DNA from 3 places in the Psychrilyobacter piezotolerans genome. Region 3 is predicted to be linked to each of the others. Evidence: riboswitches for the same ligand, from Rfam matches in the RefSeq annotation. Region 3 holds a riboswitch; each other region holds the start of a gene.
The links. Region 3 has a riboswitch for lysine ahead of DYH56_RS09245 (aspartate kinase). Riboswitches for the same ligand answer to the same signal wherever they lie in the genome.

Region 1: linked by a shared signal. The riboswitch ahead of kal (3-aminobutyryl-CoA ammonia lyase) and the one ahead of DYH56_RS09245 (aspartate kinase) in region 3 are both predicted to bind lysine.
Region 2: linked by a shared signal. The riboswitch ahead of dapF (diaminopimelate epimerase) and the one ahead of DYH56_RS09245 (aspartate kinase) in region 3 are both predicted to bind lysine.

The regions. Positions count from the first base shown of each region.
Region 1 is NZ_QUAJ01000002.1:134,656-137,941, forward strand. It holds gene amrS (AmmeMemoRadiSam system radical SAM enzyme) at 1-196, opposite strand, end outside; gene amrA (AmmeMemoRadiSam system protein A) at 201-725, opposite strand; lysine riboswitch at 1,140-1,322, shown strand; gene kal (3-aminobutyryl-CoA ammonia lyase) at 1,414-1,785, shown strand; gene kce (3-keto-5-aminohexanoate cleavage enzyme) at 1,796-2,611, shown strand; gene kdd (L-erythro-3,5-diaminohexanoate dehydrogenase) at 2,624-3,286, shown strand, end outside.
Region 2 is NZ_QUAJ01000002.1:84,661-87,946, forward strand. It holds gene DYH56_RS01740 (hypothetical protein) at 1-330, shown strand, start outside; gene dapF (diaminopimelate epimerase) at 393-1,214, opposite strand; lysine riboswitch at 1,353-1,527, opposite strand; gene DYH56_RS01750 (hypothetical protein) at 1,628-1,822, opposite strand; gene DYH56_RS15775 (hypothetical protein) at 2,592-2,801, opposite strand; gene DYH56_RS01755 (hypothetical protein) at 2,872-3,084, opposite strand.
Region 3 is NZ_QUAJ01000015.1:13,742-17,027, reverse strand. It holds gene DYH56_RS09250 (M20 metallopeptidase family protein) at 1-921, opposite strand, end outside; lysine riboswitch at 1,136-1,311, shown strand; gene DYH56_RS09245 (aspartate kinase) at 1,411-2,613, shown strand; gene DYH56_RS09240 (aspartate-semialdehyde dehydrogenase) at 2,637-3,286, shown strand, end outside.

The sequences.
Region 1 (3,286 bases), on a different contig from region 3:
AAAATGGTTTTTTTTCAATGGGGTCTATATTGAGAGCCGAAACTACTCCATAATTTTGGGTTATCAATTTTCCCCATATGTTTTTCCTTACCCCGCATCTGCCCACACGACCCTCCTCTATGATACACCTGTGGGGACATAACTCACATCCTACTCTTTCACCCTCTAATCTCTTATAAAACATAGCTTCTTTCATCTTTTCACCTATACCTTTTTACAGTAAATTTTTTAATAACCAATCCAGGTTGACGGGTTATCCCGGCTTTATTCATGGCTATCTCTATCTGCTGCTCCACACTATCTACCCCTTCTAAATCCGGTAAAAGTACCCCTTGGGATCTTCCATCACTGATTAAGATACCATATTTTTTAGGATCTAATTCTTTTATATCCTCTATCTCCTCCATAGGGGAAAGGACATCTACAGAAATTTCCAACCATTCTAATTCCTCTTTTTTTAAGGGTTCAAATCTAGGATCATTGAAGGCAGCCGAGATGGCATTTGCCCTTATCTCCTCCAATAAATTTTCCCTGTATGGTACCATGGTTCCTATACATCCCCTTAGGGAATTCTCCTTGTACAGGGTGACAAAACAAGGTTTTTTTTCCATCAGATCTTCCATTTCCTGATATTTATCTTCCTCTTCACTTTGTCCGCCTAAACCTAATTTGTTTAAAATACTCTCTAAAGCTACTTTTACATAGATACTCCTTGGTTTATACACACAACCACCTCCTAAAAAATATTTATTCCTTATTCTTTATTTCATAAATTTAATAAACTTCCTCTTTTATTAAATTTATATATTTATCATGGGAAAATAAAATTTAATTTTTCAACTAATTATATAACTTTATTATGGTAACTATTCATTTTAAATATATTATTTTTTTTTAATAGTACAGATATTGCAGTCATATCTTCATTTTTCCTTAATAAAGTTAGCTTAAAAAACTAAGTTTATCAACTGGATAAGTAAATAAAAAAATACCGTCATAAAAAGACTTTTCTTTTTATTTCCTCTAATAAGGATATAAATATTTTTTTCACTTGACTTTGTGTTCTTTATATAGTAAAAATGTATTAGAACGAATCTATGAATGAGTTTTCATTTTTTTAGATAGGTAACATAAATCAAATATATAATAGAGGAGCATTTATTGTGGTAACTTTTAACATTCAAAGGATCGGAAGATCTTGCGAAGTTAAAAGTGAAGGACTTAATTGCCGAAAGGTTGGATCTATATAGAGCTAACCTTGGTCAATATGGGAAAATCCATCTTGACTGTCACAACTTTAGTTGTGGAGAGCTATTTCTTTTTAGTTCTTGGTGATTTTCTGTCTTAAATCATGGATAGGTGTTTTTTTGATGCAAAAAAATAAAAAAGGGGGAATGAGTTGTGAAAGAAGTAATGATTAGATTGAGGATGAGTACCCACGATGCTCATTATGGCGGTAATTTAGTGGATGGAGCCAGAATGTTAGGTTTATTTGGAGATGTAGCTACTGAACTGCTTATCAGACAAGATGGGGACGAGGGATTATTTAAAGCTTATGACAACGTTGAGTTTATGGCTCCGGTATATGCAGGTGATTTTATCGAAGCTGTAGGTCATATAGAAAAAGTTGGTAATACATCCAGAAGGATGGTTTTTGAAGCTAGAAAAGTAATCGTTCCCAGACCTGATATCAGTGATTCTGCGTGTGAAGTCTTAGAGAAAGCAGTTGTTGTCTGCAGAGCCACTGGAACTTGTGTTACACCTAAAGATAAACAAAGAAATTAGGGGGCAAAAGATGGAAAAATTAATCATAACAGCTGCCATATGTGGAGCTGAGGTAACTAAGGAACACAATCCTAACGTTCCTTATACTGTAGAAGAAATAGTAGAGCAAGCATATGGGGCATATATAGAGGGAGCCAGTATCATACATCTTCATGTAAGGGAGGATGACGGTACTCCTACCCAGTCAAAGGAACGATTTAAAATATGTATGGACGCCATAAAAGAAAAATGTCCGGACGTTATCGTCCAGCCATCTACCGGGGGTGCTGTAGGGATGACCAATGAAGAAAGACTGCAGCCTACAGAATTACATCCTGAGATGGCAACACTGGATTGCGGGACTTTAAATTTCGGCGGGGACGAAGTCTTTACCAACACAGAAAATACCATCAAAGAATTTGGTGAAAAAATGATAGAAAGAGGTGTCAAACCTGAACTGGAGTGTTTTGATAAATCGATGATTGAGATGGCTGTCAGACTAAATAAAAAAGGGTTTATTAAGTCGCCTATGCACTTTAGTTTTGTAATGGGAGTTAACGGTGGTATCGGAGGAGATCTGAGAGACTTCTTATTTTTAAGAGACAGTTTGCCTTGTGGTTCTACTTATTCAGTTGCCGGTCTTGGAAGATTTGAGTTTTCGTTGGCAGCAGCAGCTATCATAAGCGGTGGTCATGTGAGGGTTGGTTTTGAAGATAATATCTATTTAGAAAAAGGTGTCTTAGCTGAATCTAACGGTGTCTTGGTAGCTAAGGTAGTAAGGATTGCCAAGGAACTGGGCAGGCAAATAGCTACACCAGCAGAAGCAAGAGCCATATTAGGATTATAAGGGGGAGAGAAAATGATAAAAGGATGTCCATTTGGAACACACAGAGTAATAGAACCTATGGGAACTATGCCACAGGCTGCATTAAAAATTGACAATACAATGAAGATTAAAAACAACGAGTTATTATTAGATGTAATGACATTAAATATTGATTCAGCATCATTCACACAAATAAAGGAAGCATGCAACAAGGATATAGATAAGATGACCACTATGATCAATGAGATTGTAGGAGAGAGAGGAAAGATGCAAAATCCGGTAACCGGGTCTGGAGGAATGCTGATAGGTGTTGTTAAAGAGATAGGTCCTGATTTTCCTGATAAATCTTTAAAAGTAGGAGATAAATTAGCTACCTTAGTTTCATTGTCCCTTACACCATTAAAAATCAATAAGATTAAAAATGTAAATGTATCCAACGACCAAGTTGATATAGACGGACAGGCTATCCTTTTTGAAACTGGTATATATTCTGTATTACCTGCAGATATTCCTGAAAAATTAGCTTTAGCTGCACTGGATGTAGCCGGTGCTCCTGCACAGGTAGAAAGATTAGTTAAAGAAGGTGACACTGTTTGTATTATTGGCGGAGGTGGAAAATCTGGTGTTTTATGTGCTTATCAAGCCATGGTAAATGCCGGGGCTTCTGGTAAAGTTATCGTTATTGAATACAGTGAA
Region 2 (3,286 bases), on a different contig from region 3:
GAAAAAGTTCCAAATCATGAAAATTACTATACTTACTGTGATAAACACGATGTTCATCACCTGGTAGATGAGGAGAAGGAGCTGTGTTTTGGAAAAGAGATTGAAATCTTTGCCAATGGTGATTATGCAGTCACTAAAGATTATGATAATTGGACACTTTATCGGGATGAAACCCCTCTCTGTACAGGGGTTTGGGTTTCTTCTCATATGGACGGCAGCTACAAATATAAATTTTATAACGACTCCTCCAGCAAATATGTCGTTCGAACAGTTACTTCAGAGGGAGATCATAAGGATGAGATAGAAGGACACGAGGAACATAGGCTATAACGTGTATAAAAAATAGGAATTTACCATATTAGAATTCCTATTTTTTATTTTAGTCTAAAGTTTTATTGTTGATTTTCAAAATGACCGGAAGCTATCTTAACTCCAGTTCCTATCATATATACATCTTCTCCCAGTTCAATCTCCAAGTCTCCCAATAAATGCTGAACCACCACATTATCTCCCATAAGATCCAGTCTTTTAGCTACAATTGCTGATGCACAGCTTCCTGTCCCGCATGCCAGTGTCCGTCCGACTCCTCTCTCCCATGTTTTTATCCTTAATTTACCTTCCTCTATCTTACAAAAATTAACACTGGTATCTATTGGAAAAAAATTAAAGTCATTTATAAGGGGACCGTATTTATCTACAAATTCATTGGAAATATCCTCTACAAAAACTACAGTATGAGTAGTTCCCATAAATAAAGAAGTGATATGAAATTCTTTTCCCTCTACCACTATATTTTCATTAAATAACTCCCTTTGAGAATTAAATTTAATGGACTCGTGATGATAATTTTCCCTTCCCATATTAACCTTTACCATAAAGGGATCGGAGTTGATAATTTTCGCTTCTAAAATTCCCGCCCCTGTTCTAACTACTAAATCATCTTTACTTATTAAATTGTGATTTTTTAAATAAAGACAAAAACATCTAAATCCATTTCCACACATAGTATCAAAACTTCCGTCAGCATTATAAAAGATCATTTCATTATTATTGTTTTCATCTTTAGAAACAATAATTAACCCATCAGCACCAATACCAGTCTTCCTGTCACAAATATTTTTAGCCAGTTCAGAATATTTTAAATCTGTCCCTATCTCTCCTTCACCTACAATGATAAAATCATTTCCCAATCCATGATATTTTTCAAACCTCATAATCACCCCTCCTAAACTTAATCAAAATTTAAAATAAAAAGCAACGTGACGCTGCATCCAGATAACAAAAAAAGCCCACAGATTTTTATCTGTCGGCTTTTACCTTTTAAGTTACTGGAAACTTATCTGAATAAAATACCTTCAGATAGCGCTCCATTGAAAAATTCAATGACAGTGATATAATTATTCATTATACCCCCAGTAGTATTTTTCTGTTAAAAAATACCCTTCGGCAAAAAATCCTTTCATCCAGTTTCACAGACCAACCATCTCCACTAAACTACTGATATTCAATGCAACCTCTATCAACATTTAATTGTAATAGTATATTGTACCTCATAATCATAATAAATCAATATATAATTTAAATTATTATCTAACCTCTATTTTCAATTTTTTTTATTTTATACTTTTCAATCAGTTTTTTCATATTTTTTATATTCCTCTTCCATGGTTTCCTTGGCTTTTTTTAACTTTTCTTGGGACTCTATATAAATTCTCTTCTGAGTGATAATCTCACTGCTTTTTTTATCCTGAAACCCTCCCGTATAAAATTTTGCCAGAATAAAAATTAAAAAAAGGACTACCAAAAGTTCTATAATTTTCATTTCTACCTCCCTATTTCATAGAATATTTTCTTAGAATTTTGACTATCAGGAACATTTATTTAGATCTCTTCTTTAATTTTATATTATTTTTTGTAATTTCCTTTAAATCTATAGGAAAGTTGAGTTTTCGATTTTAAACAATTTTATAAAAAACCAGATGTTAACTTCTAAACATTAACAAGTCAGCATAAAAATTGATTTTAAGGTGTGCTTATGACATACACATTAATATCCAGTTTATTTTTAAAAAATAGATAATTTTTAATAAAAAAATTAAAATAATTATTAAAAAAAACTTAAATGTGGTATAAACTATTGTTATATATAATAACCTTACAAAACTATATATATATAGTTTTAAATAATATTTATTTTAGGGAGGGAGAGTGCAGTGAAAAAAGTAACGTGGTATTTAATAAGATGGTTCAGGTACTATATTTTAAAACCTCATTACCAAAAGTTCTATGGGAGCTTTGAAAAATATTGTAAACAAAGAAAAATCTATGAGAGAAAGAATCAAATCAAATAAAATTAGAAATCCCAACATGCATGAATTATTATTACAACCATAGGTATCAATGGAACTTAAAAAAGATGCCTCCCGTGCAGTACAGGAGTCATCTTTTATCAGTAGCCTAACTATACCTTTTTTTAGTGTCTTTAACAAGGGTTACAGTTTATTCAATAACAGTCCCCCTCCTTCTATCTTTTTAAATTATTTATGTTTTTTTTGTTTGTGTTATACACAAGACCAGTTGTATAAATAAGTTTACTCAGATGTAATAAGCCCATCTTTATACGAGATCTTAACCTCTTTATCGGTCAGAGGTATTTTTGTGGTAAGTTTTCCTGTAAAAAGCTTCTCTTTATAATATAATTTTCCACCTTTGAGATCCAAATTAGGGTCACCCATCTCAACCTCTTTTTTCATGCAGGCTGTAAATGACAAAGCGATGCACAATATTAAAAATTTTTTCATAATTTTCTCCTTTTTTACTCTTATAATTTATTCCTTCTATTATTTTTTCAATATATTGTGAGTTTTTCATCTAAAGATTTATATTAATGCTGCTATTGCTTCCACCTTTATAGTGGGGATTTTTAGGGTTTTTATGTCCTAGTGCATTCCCATTTGATTTATTACTTTTTTTATAATTACTGCTGTCATTTATTTGGATAGATCCAAGTTTCCCTTTTGCACTTATAGAGTCACATCCTACTAAAAATACCATTAATCCTAATATACATAGTGTTTTTTTCATTTTTTTCTCCTTTTTTAATATGTTTTATCTTCCTATATATATTTTATCAATTTTTATTCAAAATAACAAATGTCCATAAATCTCTTTCAATATAGAAATATATATATGGCATAACTGCACCCGACTTTTCACATGTTCTCGGATGAATATAGGAAAAAGAAAAAAAGGACTGTTTTTCAATAACAGCCCCTTCTTTTACCCT
Region 3 (3,286 bases):
TTCTTCCCCTCTGACAACGTCTTCCAGAACATCATAATATTCCCTGTCATTTATGACAGGGGGATATCCTTCGGCCAGATCTATCTCTATTTCTACCCCATAACTGAGTTCCATCCCACGGGCTATATCCCTTATTTTATTTACGATAAAATTAAAGGTCTCTGTAGAAAAAGCCCTGATAGTCCCCTCCATCCGGGTAACTTCCGGAATGATATTCCTTATGGTTCCCCCCTCTATTTTCCCTATGGCTATTATACTGGGATCAAAGGGAGCTATAAATTTTGAGGTAATCAGATTAAACCCTTCCAGCATCTTCCCGGCTGCCTGGATGGAATCCACTCCCAAATGAGGCTGTCCCCCATGACCGCTCTTTCCTCTGATAACTATATTGATCTCGGCTGCCTTGGCCATAAATCCCCCTGCTCTGCAGCCGATTATTCCTTCCTCCAGCTTAGGAAAGAGATGAAGTCCGAAGATCCCCACAACATTATATTTTTCTAAAATTCCACTAGTTACAATATCTTTGGCTCCTCCCGGTCCTTCCTCGGCAGGCTGAAAAATTATTAAGATATTTTTCTTTAATTTTTTCCCCCTTAAATAATCCATAAACCCCAATAGGGTTGCCATATGACCGTCATGCCCGCAGGCATGCATGAGTCCCGTGTGTTTAGACTCATAAGAAACTCCCGTTTCTTCTAAAATAGTTAAAGCATCCATATCCGTCCTGAACCCATAGGTTTCCTTGGAATTTCCATCCAGATAGACATAGATTCCGGTTCCGCAAATTATCTCGGGCTCATACCCCATCTTTTTTATCTCTTGGAGCAGGTAAGTTTGGGTCTTTTTTTCCATATATCCCAATTCCGGGATTTCATGCAAATTTCTCCTGTATTTCTTCATATTTTCTGTTATTTTTTCCACTCTTCCTCCTTAAAAACAAATTATTTATATTATTTTTTAATATTTTACTCTTAAATAAGAGTAAACCTCATTTTTTTGTTATTTAAAAATATATATTATTTATGTTATACATATACTACATGTATTTAAAAATTTAATATATATATAGTATACATAACATATACATTATCTATATTTTATTTTGTTTTGCATTTAGTATATACTTACTTCAAATAATAAAAATAGAGGTTGCGAGTACAAATAGTAAAAACAGGGAGAAGGCATTTTAGGATCTGTTTTGAAAGGTGTAATTGCCGAAGTGTGGATTTTGCAAGAATTTATGCTGGGGATATGGATAAGATCCATATAACTGTCATTATCATAATCAGGTAATGGGGTGCTATTTGAAGTCATAGATTAATCTTTTATCTTGTTTTTTGATATGGATGTAATTTTTACTCTTCAGTAGTTCCCACTACTGGAGAGTTTTTTTTTAGGAGGAAATAAAATATGATCGTTGTACACAAATATGGAGGAAGTTCACTGGCTGACTTAGATAAGATAAAAAATATAGCCTCCCACATCTCAAAATTAAGTGATGCAGGGGAGCAGATTGTTGTAGTTGCCTCTGCCATGGGGAAAACCACCAATAAACTGATTGAGATGGCTAAAAAAATTTCTGAAACACCAAATATAAGGGAATTGGACAGCCTTATGGCTACCGGTGAGCAGCAAACTGTTGCCCTGTTATCCATGGCCTTAAATGAGTTGGGGAAAAAATCCATCTCTCTTACAGGATCCCAGGCAGGAATAACCACCATAGGTCATCACACTAAAAGCAGGATTAAGAGTGTCGATCCTAAAATAATAATTTCCCATTTGAATCGCGGAAAAGTAGTCATTGTGGCCGGATTTCAGGGGATGAACCAAAAAGGGGATATCACTACCCTGGGCAGAGGAGGATCGGATACCAGTGCTGTAGCCCTGGCTGCCAGTTTAGGTGCACGGTGTGAAATTTACACCGATGTGGATGGAATTTACAGCATCGATCCCAGAGTATATTCCGATGCAAAAAAAATAAAATATATATCATACGAGGAGATGATGGAGATGGCAAATTTAGGAGCCGGTATCATGGAAACAAGGGCTGTAGAGCTGGGAAAAAAATATAACGTTCCCATCTATGTGGGAGAAAGTTTGAGGGATCATGACGGTACCCTTATATTAAATCAAGATGAGATTATGGAGGATAAACCCATTACCGGTATCACCTTAAATGAGGATATTTTTATGGTAAATATCCAGCACCTTCCCTATTCAGAGAGCTTGGTAGCAGGTATTTTTAACACCTTGGGTAAATTTGAGTTAAATATCGATATGATCAGCCAAAACATTACTACTGCAGGAACCTTAGATCTTTCCTTTAGCTGTTTTAAAAGGGAAGAATCACTTTTAAAGAAAGCCATCGAGGAATTAAAAAATAAATTCGAGGAAATTTCCATAGAAATAAAATCTGACTTAATCATGATTTCATTGGTTGGAATTGGAATGGTAAGTCATTCCGGTGTGGCAGCCAAGGTGTTTAATACTCTGGCTGAAAATAAAATTCCTTTTTATCATATAACTACTTCTGAGATCAGTATTTCATGTACAATCTCTAAGGATCATAAAAAGACTGCCACTGAGATGTTAGCCAGAGAATTTGATTTATAAAAACACCAATTTAGGAGGAGATCATGAAAAAATATAACATTGCCATTGTAGGAGCTACCGGAATGGTCGGAAGAACCTTTCTCAAGGTATTGGAGGAAAGAAATTTTCCCATAGATAACCTCTACCTTTTAGCCTCATCCAGATCCTGTGGAACAAAAATTAATTTTAAAAATAAAACATATATAGTAGAGGAACTTAAACCAGAATCTTTTTCTAAGAAGATAGACATAGCTTTATTTTCTGCCGGAGGGGATCTGAGCAGAGAAATGGCTCCCGTGGCTGTTTCTTGTGGGATTACAGTTATAGATAACAGCAGTGCATGGAGGATGGATCCGGCTGTTCCCTTAGTGGTACCGGAAGTGAATCCGGAAGCAATAAAGGATAATTTACTCATCGCTAACCCTAATTGTTCCACCATCCAGGTGGCGGTTCCTCTAAAGGTATTGGATGATCTCTATGGGATAAAAAGAGTTATCTATTCTACCTATCAGGCTGTATCCGGATCCGGAGTAGCCGGAGTTGAAGATCTAAAAAATGGGATAGAAGGAAAAGAACCTTCAAATTACCCCTACCCCATAGCCTTCAACTGCCTTCCCCATATAGATGACTTTACAGAAAGCGGATACACTAAGGAAGAGTTGAAGATGATCGATGAAACCAGAAAAATTTTAAA